DNA from 3 places in the Mycobacterium sp. DBP42 genome. Region 1 is predicted to be linked to each of the others. Evidence: riboswitches for the same ligand, from Rfam matches in the RefSeq annotation. Region 1 holds a riboswitch; each other region holds the start of a gene.
What was found. Region 1 has a riboswitch for cobalamin ahead of E0T84_RS01945 (ABC transporter substrate-binding protein). Riboswitches for the same ligand answer to the same signal wherever they lie in the genome.

Region 2: it holds a riboswitch for cobalamin, as region 1 does, so the genes downstream of both, E0T84_RS02670 (ABC transporter substrate-binding protein) here and E0T84_RS01945 (ABC transporter substrate-binding protein) in region 1, are expected to answer to the same signal.
Region 3: it holds a riboswitch for cobalamin, as region 1 does, so the genes downstream of both, E0T84_RS11195 (ABC transporter substrate-binding protein) here and E0T84_RS01945 (ABC transporter substrate-binding protein) in region 1, are expected to answer to the same signal.

Annotation. Positions count from the first base shown of each region.
Region 1 covers NZ_VCMY01000001.1:376,085-385,480, reverse strand. Annotated here, with positions in the region: gene E0T84_RS01955 (ABC transporter ATP-binding protein) at 1-275, opposite strand, end outside; gene E0T84_RS01950 (iron ABC transporter permease) at 272-1,291, opposite strand; gene E0T84_RS01945 (ABC transporter substrate-binding protein) at 1,288-2,256, opposite strand; cobalamin riboswitch at 2,296-2,439, opposite strand; gene rpsR (30S ribosomal protein S18) at 2,434-2,697, opposite strand; gene rpsN (30S ribosomal protein S14) at 2,697-3,002, opposite strand; gene rpmG (50S ribosomal protein L33) at 3,002-3,166, opposite strand; gene rpmB (50S ribosomal protein L28) at 3,166-3,402, opposite strand; gene mrf (ribosome hibernation factor-recruiting GTPase MRF) at 3,478-4,662, shown strand; gene E0T84_RS01915 (type B 50S ribosomal protein L31) at 4,659-4,913, shown strand; gene E0T84_RS01910 (MBL fold metallo-hydrolase) at 4,930-5,853, shown strand; gene E0T84_RS01905 (SLC13 family permease) at 5,957-7,222, shown strand; gene rlmB (23S rRNA (guanosine(2251)-2'-O)-methyltransferase RlmB) at 7,277-8,221, opposite strand; gene cysS (cysteine--tRNA ligase) at 8,222-9,396, opposite strand, start outside.
Region 2 covers NZ_VCMY01000002.1:32,269-41,664, reverse strand. Annotated here, with positions in the region: gene E0T84_RS02685 (TIM barrel protein) at 1-1,482, opposite strand, end outside; gene E0T84_RS02680 (ABC transporter ATP-binding protein) at 1,479-2,243, opposite strand; gene E0T84_RS02675 (iron ABC transporter permease) at 2,236-3,282, opposite strand; gene E0T84_RS02670 (ABC transporter substrate-binding protein) at 3,263-4,378, opposite strand; cobalamin riboswitch at 4,406-4,574, opposite strand; gene E0T84_RS02665 (heme o synthase) at 4,580-5,512, opposite strand; gene tkt (transketolase) at 5,745-7,835, shown strand; gene tal (transaldolase) at 7,864-8,979, shown strand; gene zwf (glucose-6-phosphate dehydrogenase) at 9,008-9,396, shown strand, end outside.
Region 3 covers NZ_VCMY01000008.1:55,952-65,347, reverse strand. Annotated here, with positions in the region: gene E0T84_RS11210 (ABC transporter ATP-binding protein) at 1-24, opposite strand, end outside; gene E0T84_RS11205 (iron ABC transporter permease) at 21-1,046, opposite strand; gene E0T84_RS11200 (ABC transporter substrate-binding protein) at 1,043-2,044, opposite strand; gene E0T84_RS11195 (ABC transporter substrate-binding protein) at 2,062-3,096, opposite strand; cobalamin riboswitch at 3,142-3,274, opposite strand; gene E0T84_RS11190 (DUF6480 family protein) at 3,307-3,555, shown strand; gene E0T84_RS11185 (GNAT family N-acetyltransferase) at 3,568-4,176, opposite strand; gene E0T84_RS11180 (CBS domain-containing protein) at 4,228-4,659, opposite strand; gene E0T84_RS11175 (ribonuclease Z) at 4,764-5,624, shown strand; gene E0T84_RS11170 (TIGR03560 family F420-dependent LLM class oxidoreductase) at 5,591-6,460, opposite strand; gene E0T84_RS11165 (hypothetical protein) at 6,469-7,176, opposite strand; gene E0T84_RS11160 (MarR family winged helix-turn-helix transcriptional regulator) at 7,264-7,758, shown strand; gene E0T84_RS11155 (transglutaminase family protein) at 7,742-8,581, opposite strand; gene E0T84_RS11150 (alpha-E domain-containing protein) at 8,581-9,396, opposite strand, start outside.

The sequences.
Region 1 (9,396 bases):
AGCTCGAAATCGCCGGTGGCTTCCTGCAATACCGCCGCGACCCGACGGGCGGCCCGCTTTCCCGGCAGCGTCCAGATGTCGGCGTCGCCGACCAGGACGCGTCCGGCACTGGGCCGCTGAGCCCGGTACAGCGTGCGCAGCAGGGTGGTTTTGCCCGCTCCGTTGGGGCCGACCACGGCCAGCATCTCCCCCGAACCGACCGACAACGAGACATCGGTGATCAAGGACTTGGCGCGCACGGACACCGAGACCGACTCGAACGAAACTGGCGTCATGCCTGTGCCTTCCGCCGCATCAACCATAGGAAGAACGGTCCGCCGACGAGCGCGGTGAGAATCCCGACCGGCAGTTCCTCGGGTGCGGCCACGGTACGGGCCACGATGTCGCAGAGTACGAGAAACGCCGCGCCCAGCAATACGACGGCGGGCAACGCCCTGCGGTGATCGGCGCCGACCACCAGACGCACCACGTGCGGCATGATCAGCCCGACAAAGCCGATGGTGCCGCTAACCGCCACCATCGCCCCCACCATCAGGGCCACGACGACGAACATCGCCGCCCGGAACCGGTGCACCTCCAGCCCGAGCGACGCGGCCGCCTCTTCACCGGTGTAGAGCAGGTTCAGCGGTCTGCTGGCCGCCAAAAGCACCAGAACACCGACGAATACGGCCAGCGCAGGAATCCAGACCATGCGCCAGGTGGTTCCGCCCAGGCCTCCGAGCATCCACCGGACGGCCGACTGCGCCTTGTGTGGATCATCGGAGGTGACGATCACCAGGCTGGCCAATGCCGACAGCACCTCGGCCACCGCGACGCCGGCCAAGATGAGCCGCACCGTGGTCATCCGCCCGCCCGAACGGGCCAAGAAGTACACCGCGACGAGCGCGAGGAACCCTCCGACGAAAGCCGCCAGCGGCAAGGTGACCACCTGGAGTGCGCCCGCGCCGAGAACCAGTATCGCGACCGCCCCGACCGATGCTCCCGAGGAGACGCCCAGCAGCATGGGGTCGGCGAGCGGGTTGCGCACCACTGCCTGCAGGGCCATGCCGCAGGCCGCCAGGCCCGCACCGACCACCGCACCCAGCACCACCCGGGGCAGCCGGGCGTCGATCACGATCGACTCGCGCACCGCGGGCCAGCTCTGTTCGGCCAGTACCGGGTGGATGGCGTGCACGACGATGGCCCAGACCTGCTGCGGCGGGATCGACACCGACCCGGCCGCGACGCCGGCGGTCATCGACGCCAACAGCAGTGCCACGAGCGATGCGATGACCAAGCGGTAGCGGGTCACCAGAACCGGTCCGGGTGCAGCTGCCTGGCCAGGGCGTCCACCGCCTGACCGACCCGCACCCCGACCACGACCGAGGACAACGGAAGGACCGCGAACCGCTGCTGTTGCACTGCCGGAACATGCTGCAGCAGAGGATGTTCGGTCAGGAATCGCTTCTTGTCCGCGACGGGTTGATCGCCGTAGTCGTAGATCAAGATGGCTTCGGGTGCGCGTTCGGCGAACTGCTCGAACGACACGTCGCCCCACACCTTGGGAACATCGGCAAACAGGTTGACTGCACCGGCCGCCTCGATCATCAAGTTGCCGATGCCCTTGCCGCCAGAGGTGAAAACCGTCGCCTCACCGCTGTCATAGACGGCCACCCGAACCGGTCGGACTCCGCGCACCTTGTCGCCGGACAGCGCGAGCTCGCGGTGCAGCTTCTCGATCTGCCGCTCGGCGCGGTCCTGGACACCGAAGATCGTTCCGACGTCGCGGATTTCGTCATCCACGGTCGTCAGGCTGACCGGGTGGTCCAGGCAGTCCTCGATGTTGAGCCGGGTGGGAATCCCGGCATCGGCCAGCCGTTGCCTGCCGCGCCCCTCCTTTTCGTCGAAGGCACTTTCCCACCCGCCGTAGACGAAATCGGGTTCCACGGCCAGCAGGGATTCATAGGACGGGTACTCCTCGGCCAGCACCGGCACGCTGTCGTACGCAGCCTGATACTCGGGCAGGATGCGGTCATCGAGATAAGACGTACCGACCATGGAGTTTTCCAGGCCGAGCGCCAGTAGCGTCTCGATCGCATGCTGGTTGAGGGCCACCGCCCTGGCCGGCGGACGGTCATAGGTCGTCGTCACACCGCAGTTGTCGACGGTCACCGGATATCCGGCCGCTGCCGCATCGGTGTCGGGTGCGGGGGTCGAGGCGCATCCCGATACCAGTAGCACCGACGCCAGACCGGCGAACAACCAACGAACAGCCATGGGCGCACCCATCCTCTCCGGGGAGATCCGCCCCAGTACGTGCGAGGTGGCGACTGCGGTGCGTATCTGGCTCTCGTGGATCAACTGATGCCGATCCATCGATCACAGTGGCGGGACCGCGCCGGATTCACACCGGCTTCCACGATCCGCAGTCGCTCTATCACCGTCGATGGTAAATCAAGCCGGGCCGACCACCGGCAACAGCGCCATCTCCCTGGCGTTCTTGATCGCGGTGGCGACCTGGCGCTGCTGCTGCGGGGTCAGTCCGGTGACCCGGCGGGACCTGATCTTGCCCCGCTCGCTGATGAAGGTGCGAAGCAGCTGGACATCCTTGTAGTCGACTTCGGTGATGCCCAGGGCGGCCAGCTGGTTACGCCGAGGCTTCTTCAATTCCGTTGCCGGCGGACGTTTCCGCGCGTTCTTCCGGGTCTTGGTCGCCATCACCAACTCGACTTCCGCACGCCGGGAAGCTCTCCCCGGTGGGCAAGTTCGCGCACCCGCACCCGCGACAGGCCGAACTTGCGCAGATGCCCGCGCGGCCGGCCGTCGACCGAATCTCGATTCCGCAGCCGCACCGGGCTCGAATCGCGCGGCAGCCGCTGCAGCGCCGAGACCGCCGCGGCCTTCTGCTCACGCGTGCCGGCCGGGTTGCGGATGGTCTCTTTGAGCTCGGCCCGCCGTTCGGCATAGCGCGCCACCAGCTCACGGCGCCGATCGTTCTTGACGATCTTGGATTTCTTCGCCATCAGCGCTCCTCGCGGAAGTCGACGTGCTTGCGGATCACCGGGTCGTACTTGCGCAGCACGATGCGGTCGGGATCGTTGCGGCGGTTCTTGCGGGTGACGTAGGTGTAGCCGGTCCCGGCCGTCGACTTCAGTTTCACGATCGGGCGAACCTCGGTACTGGCCATCAGATCTTCTCCCCTGCGCTACGAAGCCGTGCCACCACGGCTTCGATGCCGTCGCGGTCGATCACCTTGATTCCCTTGGCGCTCACCCGAAGTCGGATCCGGCGCCCTTCCGACGGCAGGTAGTACGTCTTGTTCTGGATGTTCGGATTCCAGCGCCTGCGATTTCGCTTGTGCGAATGCGACACCGTGTTGCCGAACCCGGGCGAGCGCCCGGTGACCTGGCAATGGGCCGACATTGAATCTCCTCACTCGTGGGGTAGCCTGGCTTAAGCGTAATGATAATCATTTTCAATAGCTAGTTGGGAGGCCAGGTGCGCACCCCTGTTGTGCTGGTCGCCGGTCAGGGCGACGTCGAAGGTGTGGCCGATCAGTTGAGCCGCTGTCCGGGGACCGTGCTGGTCCGTCATACCTACGACGGGCAGGTGGTGCTGAGGAACGTCACCGATCAGAACGGCTCGTCGGAGATGGCCCTCGAGCTGGCGCACGGCTGCGTGACCTGCACAGTGCGCGACGACCTGCTGATCCTGCTGCGGCGGCTGCACCGGCGCAGCGATGTCACCCGCATCGTCGTGGCCCTGATGGGCTGGCTCGAACCCGAACCGGTGTGCTGGGCCATCGAGAACATCCACGTGCAGGTGGGGCCGGGCTACATCGATGGGCCCGCCGCCCGCGACGTCAGCATCGCGGCGGTCACCACCTGCATCGACACCCAGGACTGGCTGCGGCAAGCGGTTGGCGACGACGAGCTGGGCGACGGCCGCACTGTCGCCCAGGTGGTGGTCGGCCAGGCCGAGTTCGCCGATGCGCTGGTGCTGACCGAGCCCGAGGCCACCACCCTGTCCGTGCTGCGCCGGCTCGCGCCCCGAGCCCGCATCACCGTCGGCACCCAACGCGTCGAGACGGCGCTGGCACACCTGGACCCCGGGACCCGGCGTGGCCGCGTCGGCTCACCGCACGATCCGCTGCTCGACGGACAACCACCGCTGGACCAAGACGGTGAGGTCGGCATCGTCGAGTTCACCGCGCGACGGCCGTTTCATCCGTTGCGCCTGCACGCCGCCATCGATCCACTGCTCGAGGGCGTCGTACGCACCCGCGGCCGAGCCTGGCTGGCCAACCGCCCGGCCGAGGTGATGTGGATCGAGTCCGCCGGCGGCGGACTGCATTTCAGCAGCGCCGGGAAATGGCTGGCAGCAATGGATTCCACCGAGCGTGCCTACACCGACCCCGAACGGCTGGCGATGGCCGCGATCGACTGGGACAACACGTTCGGGGACCGCCATGTGTCCCTGACCGTCCTGGTCTGCGGCGCCCGCCCGGACGAGATCAGCGACGCGCTGCACGGCGCGCTGCTCACCGACGACGAACTCACCCGGCCCGGCGAGTGGGCGCGCTACCCCGACCCGTTCGGCGACTGGCACGAAGACCCATGCGATGACCAGGCCGGCGCCGACGAAGCCGCGACGCGCGGCCACCACGAAGGAGGACAACCGTGAGACCCAACATCCACCCCGACTATCACCCAGTGGTGTTCCAGGACGCCGCCACCGGCACCCAGTTCCTGACCCGGTCCACAGCCACCAGTGAGCGCACCATCGAATGGGCCACGCCGGACGGACCCCAGACCTACCCGCTGATCGTCGTCGACGTCACCAGCGACTCACACCCGTTCTGGACCGGCACTGCCCGCCATCTCGACGCAGCCGGGCAGGTGGAGAAGTTCCGGCGCCGCTACGGACACATCTAAGTCCTAGGGTGGGCCCATGCGGCCCAAGCCCGGCAGGCCCGACCTGGCCTCCTATGCGCGGTTCTTCGACGTGCCGTCGAGCACAGCACAATCCCCGGTCACCCTCACCTGGGCGGGGGTCAGCACGCTGCTGGTGGACGACGGCTCGTCGGCGGTCTTGACCGACGGTTTCTTCTCGCGGCCCGCACTGCCCAGCGTCGTGCTGCGCAAGCTGAAGCCGTCACTGCCCCGCATCGACGGCAGCCTGGCCCGCCTCGGCATCGACAAGCTCGAGGCGGTGCTGCCGGTTCACACCCACTTCGACCACGCCATGGACTCGGCCGTGGTGGCCGAGCGGACCGGCGCCCGGTTGGTGGGCGGCACCTCGACGGCCCAGGTGGGGGTGGGCGGCGGCCTCGCCCCCGAACGGATCGTCACGGTCGCTCCGGGCGAAGCCCTCACCCTGGGCGCCTTCGACGTGACGCTGTTCGAGTCCGAACACTGCCCGCCGGATCGTTTTCCCGGCACGATCACCACCCCCGTCGTACCGCCGGTCAAAGCTTCGGCGTACAAGTGCGGCGAAGCCTGGTCGACGCTGGTGCACCATCGGCCCAGCGACCGCACCCTGCTGATCGTCGGCAGCGCCGGCGCGGTGCCGGGCGCGTTGGCCGGGCAGCGCGCCGAGGTGGTCTACCTGGGTGTCGGCCAACTCGGGCTGCAGCCCGAACGGTATTTCGAAAACTACTGGGCCGAAACCGTCCGCACCGTCGGTGCGCGCCGCGTGGTTCTGATCCATTGGGACGACTTCTTCCGGCCGCTGCACAAACCGTTGCGGGCCTTGCCTTTTGCCGGCGACGACCTGGACGTGTCGATGCGCGTGCTGACCAGGCTGGCCGAACGCGACGGGGTCAGCCTGCATCTGCCCACACTGTGGGAACGTGCCGATCCGTGGATCAGCTGAGCCGCTGAACCGCTTGCGGCAGCCACACCGCGCCGAGAGTGACGGAAATGGCGCAGGGCACCGCGACGGGGCGGCCCCTGCGTCACGCTCGTTGTGAAATCGAATGTCCGACCGGCCGAAAGGATCCACGCCGTTGATTCTGGCCCTGGTGCTGCTGGCCGTGGTCCTGGTGTTCGCACTGGCGCGCCCCGAGGGCTGGCCCGAGGCCGTTGTCGCGATCCCGGCCGCCGGCCTGTTGATCGCATGCGACGTGATCTCACCGGACGACGCCCTGGCCGAGGCGGGTCGCCTGCTGCCGGTGGTCGGATTCCTGGCGGCCGTGCTGGTTCTGGCCCACCTGTGCGACGACGAGGGCCTGTTCCACGCTGCGGGCACGCTGATGGCCCGGGCCAGCCGGGGAGACTCTCAGCGGCTGCTGACCCGGGTCTTCCTGATCGGGGCGACGACGACGGCTGTGCTGAGCCTGGACGCGACCGTGGTGTTGTTGACGCCGGTGCTGCTGGCCACCGCCCGCACCCTGTCGGTGCCGCCGCGGCCACATGCCTATGCCAGCGCACATCTGGCCAACTCCGCGTCCTTGCTGTTTCCGGTGTCGAACCTGACGAATCTGTTGGCATTCGCCGTGGCGGGATTGTCCTTCACTCAGTTCAGCGCGGTGATGGCGCTGCCCTGGCTGGCCGTCATCTCTGTCGAATTCGTCATCCTGCGTTGGCTTTTCCGCCACGAATTGAAACCCCCGGCCGCCGACGTTACTCCCCCGCCACCCGAGGTGCCGGTGTTCGTGCTCGTGGTGCTGGGTTTGACCCTGGCAGGTTTCGTCGTCACCTCGGTGTTCGATGCGTCGCCCGCCTGGGCGGCGCTGGCCGGTGCGGTGGTGCTCGGCGTGCGCAGTCTGGCCCAGCGGCGCAGCACCATCGGCGGGATCGTGCGCGCGGTCAACGTGCCGTTCCTGGCGTTTGTGCTGTGCCTTGGCGTGGTGGTGGACGCGGTGGTCCAAAACGGTCTCGGCGAGGGCATGCGTGGCGTGCTTCCGGTCGGTGATTCACTACCCGCGTTGTTGGGTCTGGCGGCCGTCGCGGCCGTGCTGGCCAATCTGGTCAACAATCTTCCGGCCGTGCTGGTGCTGCTGCCGCTGGTGGCCGGAGCCGGACCGGGCGCGGTGCTGGCCGTGCTGATCGGGGTCAATGTCGGCCCCAACCTGACCTACGTCGGCTCCTTGTCAAACCTGCTGTGGCGCAATGTGGTTCGTCGCGAAGGCTTACCCGCGAAGTTCACCGAGTTCAGTCGGGTAGGGCTGGCGACGGTGCCGTTCACCCTGGTGGCCGGTGTGGTGGCGCTGTGGGTCAGCCTTCGCGTCCTCGGAGGCTAGCCGCAGCGGGCCTCACTCACACTTCTGCGCCGCAGCCGCAGAACGAACGGCGAATCAGGAAGTGCGGCGCTGACGGGCAATCTCAGCCAGCACCACTCCGGCGGCCACCGAGGCGTTCAACGACTCCGTAGGCCCGGCCATCGGGATCGACACCACCGCATCGCAGTTCTCCCGCACCAGCCGCGACAGGCCCTTGCCCTCCGAGCCGACCACCACGACCATCGGGCCGCTGCCCTCGAGCTCGTCGAGCGTGGTGTCACCACCGGCATCCAAGCCGACCACCTGCAGGCCGGCGTCGGCCCAACTCTTCAGCGCGCGAGTCAGATTCGTCGCCCGAGCTACGGGTGTGCGGGCCGCGGCCCCGGCGCTGGTGCGCCACGCCACCGCGGTCACCGAAGCCGAGCGCCGCTGCGGGATCAACACACCGTGCCCGCCGAAGGCAGCCACCGAACGCACGATGGCACCCAGGTTGCGCGGATCGGAGATGTTGTCCAGCGCCACCATCAGCGCCGGCTCCCCGGAATCCCGGGCGGCCTTCAACAGGTCGTCGGGATGGGCGTAGTTGTACGGCGGCACCTGCAGCGCCATGCCCTGGTGCAACCCGTTGTTGCTCATCCGGTCCAGATCGTGGCGCTGCACCTCGAGGATCGAGATGCCGCGGTCGGCGGCGATCTGCACGGATTCGGTCAACCGCTCATCGGCCTCGGTGCCCAGCGCCACATACAGGGCGGTGGCCGGAACCTTGGCCCGCAGACACTCCACGACCGGGTTGCGCCCCAGCACCAATTCGGTGTCGTCGGTCTTGCGATGCCGGCCCTGCGCCTGACGCGCCGCCTTGGCGGCCTTCTTGGCGGCCGGATGATGCGGACGCTGGTCCGCGCGCGGTGTGGCCCCACGGCCTTCCAGGCCGCGGCGACGCACGCCACCGGACCCAACCGTCGGCCCCTTCTTGGTCCCCGGCTTGCGCACCGCGCCACGCCGCTGCGAATTCCCGGCCATCTACGCTCCGTTCCCGTCCACCAGCGCCCATTGCGGGCCGTCGGCAGTGTCGGTGACCTCGATGCCGGCCGCCTTGAGCCGGTCCCGGATGGCGTCTGCCGCCGCCCAGTCCCGGTTGGCCCGGGCCTCGGCCCGGCCGGCCAGGGCCCACTGCACCAATTCATCCACGGCAGCCAGCGCGGCCGACGTCTCGTCGCGGGACTCCCAACGCTCATCGAGCGGATCGCAGCCCAGGATGCCCATCATCGCCCTGATCGAGGTGGCCTGCGCCATCGCCCCCGCGTGATCACCGGCGTCCAGTGCGCGGTTGCCCTCGGCGCGGGCAGCGTGCACCTCGGCCAGCGCCATCGGCACCGCGAGGTCGTCGTCGAGTGCGGCCGCGAATTTCGGCGTCCAGGCACCGACGGCGACGGCACCGACGCGGTTGCGCACCCGGTGCAGGAAATCTTCAATACCGCTGTAGGCCTTCACCGCGTCCTGCAGCGCCGTCTCGGAGAACTCCAGCATGGACCGGTAGTGCGCGCTGCCCAGGTAGTAGCGCAGCTCTGCTGCCCGAACCCGTTGCAGCACAGCGGGAATCGACAGCACATTGCCCAGCGACTTGCTCATCTTCTCGCCGCCCATGGTGACCCAGCCGTTGTGCAGCCAGTACCGGGCGAAGCCGTCGCCCGCGGCCTGCGCCTGGGCGATCTCGTTCTCGTGGTGCGGGAAGACCAGATCCATACCCCCGGCGTGGATGTCGAACTCCGCGCCCAGATACGCCTCGCACATCGCCACGCACTCGGTGTGCCAACCGGGCCGGCCCCGGCCCCAGGGTGTCGGCCACGACGGTTCACCCGGCTTGGCGCCCTTCCACAGCGTGAAATCGCGCTGATCGCGCTTGCCTGTCGCCACCCCTTCGCCCTGGTGCACGTCATCGATACGGTGCCCGGACAGCGCACCGTAATCGGGCAGGCTGAGCACATCGAAGTAGACGTCGCCACCTTGGGCGTAGGCGTGGCCCTTCTCGATCAGCCGGTCGATGAGCTCGACCATCTGGGTGATGTGGCCGGTGGCCCGCGGCTCAGCCGACGGCGGAAGCACACCCAGCGCGTCGTAGGCGGCGCTGAACGCCCGCTCATACGTCGCGGCCCACTCCCACCACGGCCGGCCGGCGTCGGCCGCCTTGTTGAGGA
Region 2 (9,396 bases), on a different contig from region 1:
TCGGTCGGGGGTGAGGTTGCCCCACCACCTGCCCTCGGGAAAGTCGATGAGGGTGGGGGCGAAACGATGCCCGCCGAAACTGCTGCAGCGCCAGACCCGGGCCACTCCGGTTCCGCCGTGTGCATCGCGCAGTTGCCGGTAGAGGGGGTAGCCGTAGGTGCCGCAGCATGCGTCGACCGCGGCGTGGGTGCAGACCACCAGATCTCGGTGGGTGTCCTGCACGCGGTGGGGTTCGAATTCGGCCGGCGCGGAGATCTCCCCGGCAGCGTCCTCCGGGAACAGGGCGTCGATCAAATGGGGCGCGCCGGAAAGCGGGACATGGTATTCCTGACGCGCGAATTCAGCTGCGGCACTGCCGGTTCGGTCGAAGAGGATGATGCGCATCAGGCCGGCCACCGAGTACTGCGGGTCTGGCGCCGCGGCGAAGGTCTTCATGGTCAGTCCGCGTTCCTCGGTGCGCCGGGTAGCCGCCCGCAACGCGGCTCGCAAGGGTGCGGGTGTCCGGGCGGTCTCCCATACCGGGGTACCCATGCCGGGCGGCCATGGCAGCGGCAGTTCCAGCATCAGGTAACGGTCGAAGTTCCTGGCGGTGCCGATCGGGTCCTCGCCGGCGGCTCGGGCCACCAGGGAGCAGGATTGCCGGGTCGGGATGGCCGGTGCGCAGCGCTGCGGGATTCGGCCGGCCACCGCGTCCTGCAGATTCTGCCGGGCCCGCGCCGCCTCGGAATCCAGTTCGGCACCGGTACCCAGCTTGGTGACGGACTCGACCGCGCTGGGTCCGGTGAAGCCGTGCGCACCCAGTGTGCGGTAGAGCTCGACAAAGTCGACGATGCCGTCGCCGGGCGTGATCGGCGGGGGCATACCGCCGGCGACCACCCGGTGCCCGCTGCGAGGTGGGTGGTCCCGCGCCCCCACGGCAGCGATATAGGGTGCCAGGTCGGCCAACCCGCGCCCGGGCGGCTCGCCCCCGTAGTGCACCAGATTGCCCGGATCCCAGCACGCCCGAAACGATTCGTGCCCAACGCGTTCCACCACCGTCAAGGTGTCAGCAGCCGTACGGGTAAGTCCCCCATGCGGTTTGACTGCAATGGTGATCCCATGGTCAGCCGCGTACGGGGCCGCCGCCGCCATCAGGCGCAGGTAACGGTCGCCGTCGGTGAGCTCGGGGCAGCCCATGTCGACCAGGGTCGAAACCCCAAGGCGGGCACAGTGGTCGAGCTGGCGGCGCAGGGTGGACAGTGCTGCAGCGTCGTCACGACTCAGATCGGCCGCGTGGCTGAGAATGACGAGATCCAGCCCGTGGTCATCAATGACCGCCGCGACCTTCCTGGCGCGGGCAACCGTGGTGTCCGCGGTGATCAATGCCGTGACACCGTGTACCGGCAGTGCGACCGCGTCGTACCCCGCCGTCACAATGCCACGCAGGGCCCGCTCGAAGGGAAGCTTGGCCCACGGTCGCACGGTGCAGGCAAGGACAGTCATGGGTGCAACTCCTGGTCGTAGCGGACCACGATGGTGCGTCGGGGCGAGTCCGTCGCGCTGGTGGGCGTCAGGGTCAGGGAATGAGCACGGACACCGTAGAGTTCGGAAACAACGACGTCGGTCAGCAGCGTGTCGGCCGGGCCGACCCGGACATCGGCGCCACCGCCCAACAGCAACGCGGTGTCTGCGATCTCGAGGGCGTGGTCGGGATGGTGAGTGGTCAACACGATGCCGTGTCCCTCGTCGGCCAGGCCGCGCAGCAGATGCAGCACCCGGCCCTGATTACGCAGATCCAGTGCGGCGGCGGGTTCATCGAGCACCAATACCTGTCCCTCGGCGGCGATTGCCCGCGCGATCAGCACCAGCTGACGCTCGCCGCCGCTGAGTGAGGGATAGTCCCGGTCGGCGAGCGGGGCGATACCGACCCGTTCGAGGGCGGCCTGCGCGCACCGATAATCCCGCCGTCCCGGCCTGGTCATCCGGCCCAGATGCCGAACGCGTCCCATCAGCACCATGTCCATCGCCGTGTAGGCGAAGGTGGAGCGGTGGCTCTGCGGGACGTACCCGATCACCCCGTCGGCGCGGACGCGGCCTTCTGACGGCTCCGCCAGACCGACCACGCAGCGCAACAAGGTGGTCTTACCGCGGCCGTTGGGGCCCAGGACCGAGAGAATCTCGCCCGGCGCGAGTTGGTAGCAGACATCGCGGAAGAGCCATCGCTCACGGTCGTAGGCGAAGCCGAGTCCATCGAGTTCAAGCATCCGACCACATCCGTTGCCGGCGGCTACGCAACAGGATCAGAAACACCGGTGCGCCGACGATGGCGGTAAGTACGCCCAGCGGGATCTCGGCGACCCCCAGTGTGCGGGTGACGGTGTCGATCGCGGTCAGATATGCGGCGCCGAGGCCGATGCTGACCGGGATGAGCACCCGGTTGTCCGCCCCGACCCACAGCCGGGCCAGGTGCGGTACCACCAACCCCACCCAACCGATGACGCCGCTGACCGCCACCGCCCCGGCAACGATCGCCGCGACAGCGGTGAAAATCAGCCAGCGCAGCCGGCCGGGATGCAATCCCAGTGTCACAGCGTCCTCGTCGCCCAGCGAAAGCACGTTGATCCGCCAGCGCAATGCGTAGATGACGGCGCCGCCGAGCAGTACCGGCACCCCGGCGATGACGACCTTCGCGTAAGTGGCGGTGGCCAGGCTGCCCAGCAACCAGAAGACCAGCGATTGCAGTTCGCCGTACGGATCAGCGAGGTAGGTCATGAACGACACCAACGCCGTGAAGAACGCTCCGACCACAATGCCCGACAACACGATCGCCAGCGGTGGGGTCGGTCCTCGAGTTCGACTGACGGCGAAGACCGCCACCAGTGCGGCCATCCCGAACCCGAACGAACCCAGTACCAGGGCAGCCGAGCCAAGGCTCAGGACGATGGCGAGCGCACCCCCGAATGATGCGCCGGACGAGACGCCGAGGATCTGTGGGCTGACCAGCGGATTGCCGAACACCGCTTGTAGCGCGGCCCCGCAGCCGGCGAGTCCCGCGCCGACCAGAATGGCCAACAACACGCGGGGCAGCCGGACGTTGAGCACGACAGCATCCTCGGCCGCAGTCCAGGTCTGCTCGAGCGGCAGCAGCCGACCGAGCAGAATCCGCACGACCTGATCCGGCGCGACCGAGTACCTGCCCACGGCAAGCGCGATGACGGCCACCAGCACGACACCCACCGGAATGACGAGATACGCGGTACGGACGCTGGATACGGCCGAGCGCTCAGCGGCCGAAGTCAACATAGTCACTGGAGTCGGAATTGGCTGTGGAGTAGAGGATCTCGCCGATTTGCGCATCGGTGGGTTCGGTGCCGTACCAGAGCGCGTACTGCCTGGCCACTTCGGCGCGCAGGCCGGGTGCCCCGGTCCCGTGGACCACTCCGGCCAACCACTGCCACATCAAAGGTGATTCCTGGCTCGGGGGATCCCACCGGTATCCGCCCAACGGCACCTTGTAGATCCGACGTTGCGCCACGGCCCGCAGGCTCGCCAGCGCCGGGTCACGGTAAAGATCTGCGGGCAGCTTCGGACCGAAGTTGCCCAGCAGGACGATGTCGGGATCCCACCTCAGCAGCTGCTCGGTGTCGATGGGGGCCTCGTCGGCGTCGATCTCCACAGCGGGATTGCGGGCACCGACGAGTTCGGTGACGAAGTGGTTGTAGGACGCCCGGCCGCCCACATCCAGCGTGTCGGCGGCGCCCCGCAGGTACAGCACCGATGGCCGCGTCGAGCTGGCATCGGGCACCGGAATCTCACTGCGCAACAACCGCATTCGATCGCGCATCCAACCGATCAGTGCCGCGGCCCGCTCCGGCTTGCCGAGCAGTTCGCCGTAGAGCGCAACCGCGTCCTCGAGATCCTGCTGGGTTCCGTAACGCAGCTGCGCCACGGTCAACCCGGCATTCTGCAATGGTTCAACGATGCCAGGGCCACGGTCGCCCCACTGGATCACCACATCCGGGTCCAGCGCCAGCACGCTCTCCACGTTCGGTGCGAACTCGGCGCCTGCCACGTCGGTGGGAACCGTCAGCAGCCCCGGATACGCCGCGCCGATGAAACTGTCCTCGATCGCAGAACGCGAGGCGGCGTTCATGCCGACCAGAACCTCGGGTCCGCCGTTGACGGCCACCATCATCGACGCGGCCGGCTTCGGGATGGTCACCACCCGCCGGGCCGGCCGCGGCAACTGCACGGTCGCACCGGCGAGATCGGTGACCGTGACGGCCCCGACCCCACTGCCTGATTCGGCCCGTCCGCACCCGACGCCCACCACCGATGCCGCGGCGGTGGCCAGGATTCCGCCCAACATTTTCCGGCGCGCGATGAACTGACCGCTCACGAATACCTCCCGGGAGTCCGCGCTCCGTGGATGTTGTCCGCGATGGGTCAGTGTCGTGGCTCCCGGACTGAGCTACCCCGTTGGATGCATCGAGGTTCGCGGTCCGGTCACAGTGGCGGGACCGCACCGGATTCACACCGGTTTCCTGGGTCCCATCGCGTTATGGATCGTGGATACCCTAGCCCACGGTCCGGTGCGGGCTCAGTGACCGAAGATCGTCGGCAGGGCCAGCGCCGAATCGATGGCCAGCGCGCAGAACACCACGGCCAGGTAGTTGTTCGACTGCAGGAACAACCGCAGCGGCTTCACCGGCTCGCCGCGCTTGACCCCGGAGTACAGCTGGTGCGCCATCACCAGGAACCACGCGCCCGCCAGCAGGGCCACCGCGCCGTAGAGCCATCCGGTGGCCAGCGCCAGCACCAGCGTGGTGAGCACTGTCAGCCAGGTGTAGATCAGGATCTGGCGGGTAACCTCGCGCTCGGTGGCCACCGCGGGCAACATCGGCACCCCGGCCGCCTTGTAGTCGTCCTTGTATCGCATGGCCAGTGCCCAGGTGTGCGGCGGTGTCCAGAAGAAGATGATCAGGAACATCACCAACGCTTGCCACTGGATCGTGCCGGTCACCGCGGACCAGCCGATCATCACCGGCATGCAACCGGCCGCGCCGCCCCACACCACGTTTTGCGAGGTGCGGCGTTTGAGCAGCAACGTGTAGACGAAGACGTAGAACGCGATCGTGGCAACGGCCAGTAACCCGGACAGCAGGTTCGAGGTCCACCACAGCCAGCAGAAGGACGTGACCGAGAGCACGAGCCCGAAGATCAGGGCGTGGCGGGTAGGCACCGAAGCCTTGGCCAGCGGTCGGCGCGCGGTCCGCTTCATCACCTTGTCGATGTCGGCGTCAGCCACGCAGTTGAGCGTGTTGGCGCCGGCCGCCGCGAGCCCACCGCCGATCAGGGTGTTGAGGATCAGCAGCGGGTCAATCGTGCCGCGGTCCGCGAACAGCATCGCTGGAATGGTGGTGACCAGCAACAACTCGATCACGCGCGGCTTGGTCAATGCCAGATACGACAGGAACGTGGTCCGTATTCGGCTCGGCGCCCCATTGATGAGCCGGCGCTCGCGAATGCTCACGCAAATAACTCCTCGGGTGGCGTCACGCGGCTTCTACTACACACGATGGTAGACCGCCGCCCGAATGCCTCGGCACCGCAGGGTCTGTTCCGGGGCAACTACGGGTAAACGACCGGGTATCGGTGCGAGAACCAGTCTGCATCGGATGAGTCCGCCCCACTAGGGTGTTTGTCGTAGCAGCATGGCAACTGCGAGCACATGCCAGCAGATAGAAGACGAGGAAGTGAGCTTAGTGACCACCGCCGAAGAGATCACCGCTCTCACCCAGCCCAACCACCCAGATGACTGGACCGAGCTCGACAGCGTTGCCGTCGACACCGTCCGGGTGCTCGCGGCTGACGCGGTGCAGAAGGTCGGCAACGGCCACCCGGGTACCGCGATGAGCCTGGCTCCCCTCGCCTACACGTTGTTCCAGCGGCAGCTGCGCCACGATCCCAGCGACACCGAATGGATCGGTCGCGACCGCTTCGTACTGTCCTGCGGGCATTCCAGCCTGACCCTCTACCTGCAGCTCTACCTCGGCGGGTTCGGCCTGGAGCTGGCCGACATCGAGGCCCTGCGCACCTGGGGCTCGCTCACCCCGGGACACCCCGAGTACCACCACACCAAGGGTGTGGAGATCACCACCGGTCCGCTGGGCCAGGGGCTGGCCTCGGCGGTCGGCATGGCCATGGCCGCTCGCTACGAGCGCGGACTGTTCGACCCCGACACCGCGCCGGGCGAGAGCCCGTTCGACCACTACATCTATGTGGTCGCCTCTGACGGCGACATCGAGGAAGGTGTCACCAGCGAAGCCTCGTCGCTCGCAGGTACCCAGCAGCTCGGCAACCTCATCGTGTTCTGGGACGACAACAAGATCTCCATCGAGCACAACACCGACATCGCGTTGAGCGAGGATGTGCCCGCGCGCTACCGCGCTTACGGCTGGCACGTGCAGGAGGTCGAGGGCGGCGAGAACGTCGCCGGAATCGAGGCGGCGATCGCCGAGGCCAAGAAGGTCACCGACAAGCCGTCGTTCATCGCGCTGCGCACGATCATCGGCTACCCGGCCCCGAACAAGATGAACACCGGCGGGGTGCACGGCTCGGCACTGGGAGCCGACGAGGTGGCGGCCACCAAGAAGATCCTCGGCTTCGACCCCGACAAGAGCTTCGAAGTGCGCGACGACGTCATCACCCACACCCGTGAGCTGGTGGCTCGCGGCAAGAAGGTGCACGACGAGTGGCAGCTGAGCTTCGACGCCTGGGCCAAGCGGGAGCCGGAGCGCAAGGCGTTGCTGGACCGGCTGCAGGCGCGTGAGCTGCCCGAAGGCTGGGATGCCGACCTGCCGCACTGGGAGCTCGAGTCCAAGCCGGTGGCCACCCGTGCCGCCTCCGGTGCCGTGCTGGCCGCCGTCGGTCAGACGCTGCCCGAACTGTGGGGCGGTTCGGCTGACCTCGCCGGCAGCAACAACACCACGATCAAGGGCGCGAACTCCTTTGGGCCGCCGTCGATCTCGACCGAGGACTGGAATGCGACCTGGTACGGCCGCACCCTGCACTTCGGCATCCGTGAGCATGCGATGGCCGCGATCCTGTCCGGCATCGTGCTGCACGGCCCAACCCGGCCGTACGGTGGCACGTTCCTGCAGTTCTCGGATTACATGCGGCCGGCCGTGCGTTTGGCCTCGTTGATGAACATCGACCCGATCTACGTCTGGACGCACGATTCGATCGGCCTCGGCGAGGACGGTCCCACGCACCAGCCGATCGAGCATCTGGCGGCGCTGCGCGCGATCCCGAACCTGTCGGTGGTGCGCCCCGGCGACCCGAACGAGACCTCCTACGCGTGGAAGACCATCCTGGAGCGCACCGCCAGCACCGGCCCGGTCGGGCTGATCCTGACCCGCCAGGGCGTCCCCGTGATCGAAGGCACCAGCGCCGAGGGCGTGGCCCGCGGTGGCTACGTGCTCGGCGGCACCCCGGATGAGAACCCCGACGTGGTGATCATCGCCACCGGTTCCGAGCTCCAGTTGGCCGTCGCAGCGCAGAAGCTGTTGGCGGACAAGGACATCAACGCGAGCGTGGTGTCGATGCCGTGCGTCGAGTGGTTCGAATCGCAGCCTCAGGAGTACCGCGATTCGGTGCTGCCGCCTGCGGTTTCGGCCCGGGTGGCGGTCGAGGCCGCCGTGGCGCAGAGTTGGTACAAGCTGGTCGGGGACACCGGCGAGATCGTGTCGATCGAGCACTACGGCGCCTCGGCCGACGACAAGACGCTGTTCCGTGAGTTCGGCTTCACCCCCGAGGCCGTGGCGGCCGCGGCGGAACGATCCCTGGACAACTAATCAGGACGACTGGCAGGAGAAGGCGAACATGACTCAGAACCCGAATCTCGCGGCGCTGAGTGCCGCGGGTGTATCCGTCTGGCTCGACGATCTGTCGCGGGAGCGGCTGCAGACCGGCAACCTGCAGAACTTGATCGACACCCGCAGTGTCGTGGGGGTGACCACCAACCCGTCGATCTTCCAAGCGGCGCTGTCGAAGGGCACCGCCTACGACGCCCAGGTCAAGGAACTCGCCGAGCGGGGCGCCGACGTCGACGCCACCGTCCGCACCGTCACCACCGACGACGTCCGCAACGCCTGTGACGTGCTGGCCAAGCAGTACGAGGCCTCCGACGGCATCGACGGCCGGGTGTCGATCGAGGTCGACCCGCGGCTGGCCCACGACACCGACAAGACGATCCTGCAGGCGATCGAGCTGTGGAAGATCGTCGACCGGCCCAACCTGTTGATCAAGATTCCCGCGACGCTGGCGGGCCTGCCCGCGATCACCGCGGTGATCGCCGAAGGCATCTCGGTCAACGTCACCCTGATCTTCTCGGTAGAGCGGCACCGCGCGGTGATGGACGCGTATCTGGCCGGGCTGGAGGCTGCCAAGGAAGCCGGACACGATCTGTCCAAGATCCACTCGGTCGCCTCGTTCTTCGTTTCCCGGGTGGACACCGAAATCGACGGCCGGCTGGAAAAGATCGGATCGGATGAGGCGCTGGCGCTGCGCGGAAAGGCCGGTGTGGCCAACTCCCGCCTGGCCTACGCGGCGTACGAAGAAGTCTTCGGCGGGCAACGTTTCGCCGCACTCAAGGCCGACGGCGCCCGGGTGCAACGCGTGCTGTGGGCGTCCACCGGCGTCAAGAATCCGGAGTACTCGGACACGCTCTACGTCACCGAGTTGGTTGCGCCGCATACGGTGAACACGTTGCCGGAGAAGACGCTCGAGGCGGTTGCCGATCACGGCGAGATCACCGGCAACACCATCAGCGGGACCGCCGCGGCATCGCAAGAGACCTTCGACAAGCTCAGCGCCATCGGGATCGACCTCGTCGATGTGTTCAAGGTGCTTGAGGACGAGGGCGTCCAGAAATTCGAGAAGTCGTGGCAGGAACTGCTCGACGCGACACAGGGCCAACTCGACGCCGCCACGCGATGAGCGCCTGCGCGAAGAGCCGGGGGCAGCGATGAGCGCGGCCAGCGCCGACACGACCGCCTGGCGTAACCCGCTGCGGGACAAGCGCGACAAGCGCATGCCCCGCATCGCGGGGCCGTGCGCGGTGGTGATCTTCGGCGTGACCGGAGACCTGGCCCGCAAAAAGCTGATGCCGGCCATCTACGACCTGGCCAACCGCGGCCTGTTACCGCCCAGCTTCGCGTTGGTCGGTTTCGCCCGCCGCGACTGGGCCGACGAGGATTTCGGCAAGATCGTCTACGACGCGGTCAAGCAGCACGCGCGCACCCCTTTCCGCCAGGAGGTCTGGGACCGCTTGGCCGAGGGATTCCGGTTCGTGCAGGGCACTTTCGATGATGACGCCTCGTTCGAGCACCTCAAAGACACCCTGCACAAACTCGA
Region 3 (9,396 bases), on a different contig from region 1:
CACCGCGACCGCCCGCAGACTCATCGGCGTACTCCTCTGCGCCGCAACAAGATCAGTGCGAAGGCGGGAACGCCGAGTAGTGCGGTGACCACACCGGTGGGCAATTCCTGCGGGGCGAAGACCGTACGGGCCAGGGTGTCCACCCAGACCATGAAGACCGCGCCGAGGATCACCGCTGTCGGCAACAAGCGCCGATGGCCGGGCCCGACGACAAAGCGCGCGGCGTGCGGCAGCACGAGCCCGACGAAACCGATCGCCCCGGCGGCGCTGACCAGCGCCGCCGTCACCAGTGCGGTCATCACCAGCAACACGACGCGTACCCGGGTCACCGCGACCCCCAGCGTCGCGGCCGCATCCTGCCCGAATGCGAACGCGTCAAGGGTGCGTGCCTGGGCCAGGCACAGCGCCAACCCGACACCGACCACCATCGAGCAGGTGGTCACGTCGGACCAGGACACTCCGGCCAGCGACCCCAACAGCCAGAACAGCACTCCCCTGGTCTGTTCGGCGTCGGCCGACGACAGCACGATGAACGACGTCAGTGCCGAGAACAGCTGGGTGCCGGCCACCCCGGCCAGCACCACCCGATCGGTCCCGCCGCCGGCCGCGTAGGCCAACAGCAGCACCACGGCGAACGACAACACCGCGCCGGCGAAGGCGCCACCGGACAGGCTCAGCGTGCCCGCGCCGACGCCGAGCACCGCGACCAGCACGGCACCGGTAGAGGCACCCGAGGAGATGCCCAGCACGAACGGGTCGGCCAAGGGATTGCGGAGCAGGGACTGCAGTATCGCCCCGCACAAGGCCAACCCGGCCCCGGCGATCGCCGCCAGGACGACCCGCGGCAATCGCAATTGCCAGACGATGCTCTCCTGCAGCCGGGTCGCCCCCGACGGCCCCGCGCCGAGACGGTCGCCGACAATGCGATACACGTCCCCCACCGACAATGCGGCCGGTCCGATCGTGATGGCCACCGCGGCGGAGAACACCACGAGGACCACTCCGGCGGCCCACAGACCGCCGATCCACGTGGTGCGAAGTCTCACGGCGCCGCGCCAAATCCGAGTTCGGCCAGGCCCTTTGCCACTTTCTCAGCGCCGTCGACGGTGCGGATCGACGGGTTGAGGTCCGCCCCGTTCACCACGATGTAGCGACGGTGCCGCACTGCGGTAAGTCCCTGGGTGAGCGGATTCGACTCCAGGAACTCGATTTTGGTCTCCAACGCGTCACCATCGATCGTGCGTCGGCTCAGGTCGGCGAGGACCAGCACGTCCGGGTCGCGGTCGGCCACAGTCTCCCAACTCACCTGCGGCCATTCATCGGTGGTGTCGGCGAACACATTGCGGGCCCCCACCGACCCAGCGATCACGCCGGGAGATCCGCAGCAGCCGGCGAAGTAGGGAGCACGGATGTCGGAGAACCAGAACGCCATGTCGACGCCGAACGGGACCCCGGCGATGCGGTCCAACCGGGCGCGCAGCTGCGCGATGAGCCGGTCGCCGCGATCGGCGACATCGAATATCTTCGCCAGTTCACCGATTTCGGTGTATATCGCCTCCATCTCGAACGGCGTGGTGCGCGCACCGTCGCCATTGACCGCGGTCTTTCCCTCGCAGTCGCTGGGTGCCAGATACGTCGGGACACCGAGGCGTTCGAACTGTTCGCGGTCGGCGACGCCGCCGGGCCCGAGGGTTCCGCCGAAGGAGGCCGACACGAAATCGGGTTCGGCGCCGAGCACGGTCTCCAGCGACGGCTTGTTCACCGCCAATCGCGGTACCCGGGCGTTTTCGCCGTCGAGATCGGCGCGGACGGGGTCCGTCCACGTCGCGGTGCCGACCATGCGGTCCGCCAGGCCCAGCGAAAGCAGTATCTCGGTGGAACCTTGGTTCAGCGAGACAGCACGCCGCGGCGGCGCACCGATCACCACTTCCCGGCCGCAATTCCGCACCGTCAGTGGGTATCCGGGCGATTCGGCCGGATCCGGGACCGCGTGGGTGGACTGAGCGCATCCCACCAACGACCACGCGCTCACCACCCCGACCATCAGGCGGGCCGCGCGGTTCACCGGGCCAACCCGAAGGCCTTGAGACCGGCCGCCAATTTCACCACCGCGTCGACCTCGCGGATCCCGGGATCCAGTTCGGACCCGCTCAGCACGACGTAGCGCTTGTTTCGCACCGCGGTCATGTTCCTGGTCACCGGATTCGACTCCAGGAATGTCATTTTCGACTCCAGTGCGTCCCCGTCGACACGCCTTCGGTTCAAGTCGGCCAGTACCAACACGTCGGGGTCGCGGTCGGCCAGCGCCTCCCAGCTGACCTCCGGCCAGTCCTCGCGGGTATCGGCGAAGACGTTGGTGACGCCGAGTTCGCCGGCATACAGTCCCGGCGCCGAGCAGCAGCCCGCGAGATACGGCGTCCGCAGTCCCGAGAACCAGAACGCCACACTGACATCCGGCTCGGTGGTGGACGGAATGTCGTCGAGCCGCCGGGTGAGCCGGTCGATGAGGTCCTGGCCGCGCTGTTGCACATCGAAGATCTGGGCGAGTTCGCGTATCTCCCGATACAGGGCATCGAGCATCAGCGGTTCGGTGCGGGTGACGGTCTCACCGTCGACACTCGCGCCCGTACACACCGAAGGCGATTGGTACGTAGGGATTCCCAGCTGAGCGAACCGGCTGCGGTCGGCGACCACGGCTGAGGTGTAGGTGTGTGCGCTGGCCGAGGTGACCAGGTCCGGCTCGGCTGCCAGGACCGTCTCCAGTCCAGGATCGTTGTCTGCGAGCCGGGGCACGGTGGCGTTGTCCGCCGCGAGTTCGGGAAGCACCGGATCGAACCACGTCGAGGTGCCGACCATCCGATCGGCCAGCCCGAGCGACAGCAGGATTTCGGTCGACGCCTGGTACAGCGAGACCGCCCGCCGCGGCGGTCCCTCGAAAGTGACGTTCACACCGCAGTTCTCGATGGTGAGCGGATAGCTGGTCGAGTCAGCTGCGGAAGCTTCACCGGCCGTCTGCCCTGCCGCAGACTCTCGATGACCGCAGGCCACCGTGACCGACAACGCGACAGACAACAGGGACAACAGTGCGGTGAGCACGCGCACGGTCAAACTTCCTTTGATCCAGGGCCCAATCGCGGAGCCGTCAACGGTCATTCCGACCCCAGGTGATCGGACTCGAGGCGATGCCTCATACCGTTGCGCGTCAGTTCCGGCTTTTCACCGGATTCCCCTGTTGGTCGGCATTCGCACTGTAACAGCCGCGACGCAGCGTGATTGCCCGCGCTCGACAGCGGGCATCCCTAGGCCATGACCGCGCTACCACCAGATCCCGACCCAGCCGAGACACCGGATCTGCAACCCGGCGGTGGCGTCGCGCCCGGCGCCACCCCACCGGACTCGGCGCAAACCTCGGGACTGGGCGAACCAGAACCGCGGCCCAGGCACAAGTACACCCCCACTTCGGTCACCGCGATCGCCGGTTTGGTGCTGCTGATCGCGGTGTTCGTCGCGGTAGGCGTCCTGCTCATCATGAAGATGACCGGGGTCTTCGGATAGCCGGGCGACAGATCAGCGCGGCGCCCGCCACATTGCCGTCATGATCGGTCCACCGTCGGGAAGGACGATCTCCCCGGTGACCTCGAACCCGAAACGCAGGTAGTAGGGGATGTTGTCGGGGTTGCTCGACTCCAGGTAGGCCGGGGCGTGTTCGGCGTCCACCCGATCGAGGCGCGATTGCATCAGGGCATGTCCGAAACCGCCGCCGCGCACCGTCGGATCGCTGCCGATCACGGCCAGATACCAGTGCGGTTCCTCGGGATGGTGCTGCTTCATGAGCTCGACGACCTGTTGGCCCCGTCGCGTGTCGCGGCCGAACGCACGCACCATCGAGGGCAGCATCCGCAGTTCTTCGCCGGCAGTCTGCTTCCAACAGCCGGGCCCGTCCCACAAGGCGGCCGCGCCGATCTCGCCATCCCGGCCGGCCACCTCGGCACCGCCGCCGGCAAGGAAGTGGTGACGCGTGATCGCTGCGAACATCCGCGGCAGACCTTTGGCCCGGCGGGCATCGTCAGCCAGGATCCACGACATCACCGGGTCATGATGGAAGGCCCGCCCCAGGACGGCGGCAAGCCGCGCCACGTCGGACTTGTTCGGGGGACGGACGTCAACGGCAGCCACACGCCCACCATCGCACAAGATTTGTGGTTTCGGTGCTCAGGAGGCCAGCGGTCAACGCCCCTGGGTGATGTAGGCCTGCAGCTGTTCCTGCTCAGCCTCGAGTTCTTCCATCCGGGTCTTGACGATGTCGCCGATGCTGACGATGCCGGCCAGCCGCCCACCGTCGAGCACGGGAATGTGACGCACCCGGTTCTCGGTCATCAGAGCACTGAGGTGATCCACGGTGTCGCGCGGCGTACAGGTTGCCACCACCGTCGTCATGATCTCCGACACCGGTTGGGCAAGCAGGCTGCTGCCCCGTTCATGCAGATTGCGCACCACATCACGCTCCGAGACGATGCCGGCCAGCCCGCCGGGCCCGATCACCACCATGGCACCGATGTTCAGCTCGGTCAGCCCGGCCAACAGCTCCGTCACGGTAGTCTCCGGCGAAATCGTCACCACCGCCGCGCCCTTGTTTTTCAGCACGTCCGCGATTCGCATCGGCAACCTCCGATCGTGATCCACCTCACACCAGGCTAGGTCGGTGGCGGTCAGTAAGAAAGAAGCCACGCCTGATTGAGCCGGAACGGAGTAGGAATGAGGTCATGATCGAGGTCACGCTGCTCGGCACCGGTAGCCCGATTCCTGATCCGGAGCGGGCCGGACCGTCGACCCTGGCGCGCGCAGGCGACCAGATGTTTCTGATCGACTGCGGCCGCGGGGTGCTGCAGCGCCTGGCCGCGGTCGGCGCGGGTGCCAACCAGCTCAGCGCATTGCTGCTGACCCACCTGCACAGCGATCACATCGCCGACCTGGGCGATGTGATCATCACCCGCTGGGTGAGCACATTCACCCCGGATACACCGCCCCTGCCGATCATCGGCCCGCCCGGGACCGCGGAGGTGGTCGACGCGACGTTGCGCGCGTTCGGCCATGACATCGGCTACCGCATCGCCCACCACGCCGACCTCACCGGTCCACCACAGGTGGACGTTCGTGAATACACCGACGGGATGGTGTGGGATCACGACGGCGTGCAGATCCGTGTCGCCCCCACCGATCATCAGCCGGTGACCCCGACGATCGCGTTCCGATTCGAACACGGCGGGGCCTCGGTGGTGGCAGCCGGCGACACCGTGCCATGTCCCAGCTTGGACGCCCTGGCCAACGGCGCAGGAGCCTTGGTGCACACCGTGATTCGCAAAGACCTGATCGAACTTCTTCCCCAGCAACGGATCCGCGACATCTGCGACTATCACTCCTCGGTGCAGGAGGCGGCGGCCACCGCCGCGCGGGCCGGCGTCGGGATCCTGATCCTCACCCACTATGTGCCCGGCATCGCCGCGGGCACCGAGGACGACTGGCGGGCGCTGGCCGCCTCGATATTCGACCGCCAGATCGAACTGGGCGACGACCTGCACCGGGTCCAGGTTCACCCCGGGGTGTGCACCCGATCGCGCAGCTGATCAGCCGCCTCCGCAACACAGTTCAGGTCGACCTCACCCCACGGGCGGCCGCGGGCGATCACCACGACGTGCTGGATGCCCAGGGACGACAACGCGCGACATCGCTCGACGAGTGCGCCGGAGCGCTCGCCGTCGTCAAGCGCGGTGGTCACGGTCCGCTCGATCTGGTCGGCCGGCCGGCCGACATCGGCGCAGTGCCGGTCGAGCACCTCGAGCTGGCGGCGGACGGCGCGGCCACCGTCAGGAATGTCGAAAAGGTTGCAGGCGTCGCCGTATTGCGCGACCAGACGCAACGTGCGGCGCTCGCCGGTGCCACCGATCAGCACCGGAGGATGCGGGGCCGTGACGGGACGGGGACTGCCCACCGGTCGCTGCAGTGTCAAATATCGACCCACGAAAGAAGTTTCATCGCCGCACCACATGTGCTGGGCCAGCCGCAACAGCTCGGTCATCCGCTCGAACCGTTCCGCGGTGCCCGGCAGGAACAATCCCATCGCGCTCGCTTCCGCCGAGTTGTAGCCGGCGCCCAGCCCGAGCCAGGCGCGGCCGCCGGAGAGAACATCGAGCGTCGTCACGGCCTTGATCAACAACGCGGGCGCGCGGAAGGTGGCCGCACTCACCATGGTGCCCAACCGAATTCGGCTCGTCGCCGCCGCGAGGTGCCCGAGCGCGGTGTAGGCCTCCAGCATCGGTTCGTCGATGGCACTGGCGGGATCGGCCTGAACGAGGTGATCCGGGACCCACAGGGTGTCGACGGCGGTACCGTCGAGAAAACCTGCGAGTGAGGCCAACCGCTGGTGAATCTGCTCCGGCCACGAATAATTCGTGACGCTCACGCTGAGCTTCATGACCGGTTCCGAGCGGCGGGGCGCGCCGGGAGCAGGGCGCCGGCGACGATGAGCCAGATGAATCCGGTGAACCGGGCGATCGGCAGGATCACCGCCGCTTCCGGCCAGATCAGCACGCACGTGGCCAGTTCGGCCAACACCGCGATGGCCAGCCCGGTCCAGGCCACCGGCCGCGGCAACAGTCCGAGGATGAGGCCGGGCACCGCGATCCCGGCAAGTAGCAACCCGAGCGCGACGATGTGGCCGACGCCGCCGGTGAGGAACGCCAGGTAGTACAACGCCCGGATCAGACCGTGGTCGACGACCACCTCGGCCCGCGACATCGTCCAGCAGATCAACCCGGACAACGCCAACGATCCGGCCGCCAGGATGCCGCCGGCCAGCGCGATCGTCGCACCGGGCGCTGTCACCCCGAGCTGGCGCAGCCTGGTGCTGACGGTCGCGGCGTAGATCGCCAGTGGCACCGATGCGGCGAATGTGCCCACCGCGGTGGCCTGTACCGCGAGGTGCCGGTCCTGGATGTAGGCAACCACCGCGGCGGCCTCACCGTATGGCACCGGCATCACCCCACCGAGGGCAACTCCGACGGCGAGGCCGACCAGCAGCAGCGTCAGGGATACCGCCACCACCGGGGCCAAGGGCGGCCCGCCCTGCCTTCCGGCGGCCCGGTCGGCGCGAATTCGATCTGCGGTTGAATCATTCATAGTTTGAACGATATGCCCGACGGCCGCCGAACTCAACCTCGTGAATGTTTTGACTTTTGAACGATTTCTCCGTGATACGGTTTGACCGTGGAGAACGGACGGTCCGACACCGTGGCATTTCTGTTGGCACAGCTCGGCCACCGGGCCGCGACGCAGTTCGCCGAGCAGATGGCGACCCTCGAGCTCACCCCGCCGCATGCCGGAATCCTGCGTGCCATCGGCGCTCAACCGGGGCTCAGCCAGCAGTCCCTGAGCACCCAGCTGAGCCTGTTGCCGAGTCGCGTCGTCAGTTATGTCGACGATCTGGAGGACCGCGGCTACGTCGAGCGGCGCCGCAACCCCGACGACCGCCGTCTGCACGCGTTGTTCCTCAGCACGGCAGGCAAAAAGGCGCTGCGCCGCATCGGCGAGCTTGCGCGCCGGCACGATGACGGCATGACCGCAGGGCTCGACGCCAGACAACGCGACGAGCTACGCGCCCTGCTGGAGAAGCTCGCCGACCGTCAGGGGCTGACACCGCACGTCCACCCCGGCTTCCGCAACCTGGGGCGCCCGGCGGGCCGCGTCAAGCCAGTCGGGTGACCTCCACGACCACGTCGAGATCGGTCGATCCCTCGCCCGAATAGATTCCCTTGAGCGGGGCCACATCCGAGTAGTCCCGGCCCACTCCGACACTGACGTACTGCTCGTTGATCTCGGCGTCATTGGTCGGGTCGTAGTGCCACCAGCCGCCGGTCCACGCCTGGATCCAGGCGTGGCTCTGCCCGTCGATGGTGTCCCCGACCGCAGCCTCGCGCGTCGGATGCAGATATCCCGACACGTAACGAGCTGGAATCCCCATGGACCGCAGCATGATCAACGACAGGTGGGCGAAGTCCTGGCACACCCCCTTGCCCTCCCGCAGGGCATCCAGACCCGAGGAGTGCACGCCCGTGGTACCCGGCACGTAGTCGAGTTCGCTACGCACCCACTGTGCCACCGCCCCGACCGCCTCGAACGGGTCGTGTTCCTTGGCGATCCGCCGGCCCACGCGCGCGATCCGCTTGCTGTCCGGGGTGTAGTGGGTCGAGCTGAGCACCTCATAGAACCGGTCGATCACCGCCTCGGTACCAAGATCATCCCAACCGACCAGTTCCTCGGGTTTTTCCGCGACGTCGGTCTCGACCACCGAGGACCCCGAGACCTCCAACTCGGTGTGCGGAGCATGCAGGTCGAACGCTGTGACCGCCGTACCCCAATAGTCGACATAGCGATACGACCTGGTGGCCGGGATGGTCTCCACCCGGTTGAGGATCACGTTCTGACGTGAATCAGAACGCGGGGTCAGTCGGGCCTCGTTGAACGACGCGGTCACCGCCGACTTGTAGGCGTATCCCGTGGAGTGCACCACCCGTAGCCGCCACATCAAACCTCGCCCTCCTCGATCACGACCGCGTCCCCGTGCCCGGCATCGGTCCAGGCCACCCACGGGGCTGAGTGGAAGTACTGCAGCGCCAACGCTTCTCCGACATCACGGCAGGTTTTCTGCAACCCCGCCAGTCGGCCATCCAGGGATTCGAGAAGCGCGCCAGGCTGCAGAAACTCCAGCTCACTGCGGGCCCGCCCGAGTAGGCGCTGCGCCTCTGCGGTGGCTCCCAACCGGCTGTGCGGCCGGTTGAGCAACTCATCGAGACTGTGTTCGGCCAACCGCAGCGAGTAGAAGACCGACCGCGGGAACAACCGGTCCAGCAACATGAACTCGACCACCCGACCGGCGTCGAGTGCGCCGCGGTAGGTGCGCAGGTACGTGTCGTGAGCGCCGGCCGAGCGCAACAACGTGACCCAGGCCGGCGACGAACCGCTGTCCCCCACCCGCGACAACAGCAGGCGGACCGTCATGTCGACCCGTTCGATCGCGCGGCCGAGCACCATGAACCGGTAGCCGTCGTCGCGGCTCAAGGTCGAGTCGGCCAGCCCGGCGAACATCGCCGCGCGCCCCTCGACGTAGGACAGGAACTCGTGCGGGCCCAGACGTTTGGCGGCACGCTCGCGCTCGGCCAGCGCGTTGTAGGTGGTGTTGAGGCATTCCCAGATCTCTGTCGAGGTGACTTCGCGTGCACCGCGGGCGTTCTCACGCGCGGACGAGATCGAGTCGACGATCGAGTTGCCGCTGCTGTCCCGGCTGAACGCCACGATGTCGGTCAACGACCAGACGTCCAGGGGCTGCCCTGGCGGCTCGAT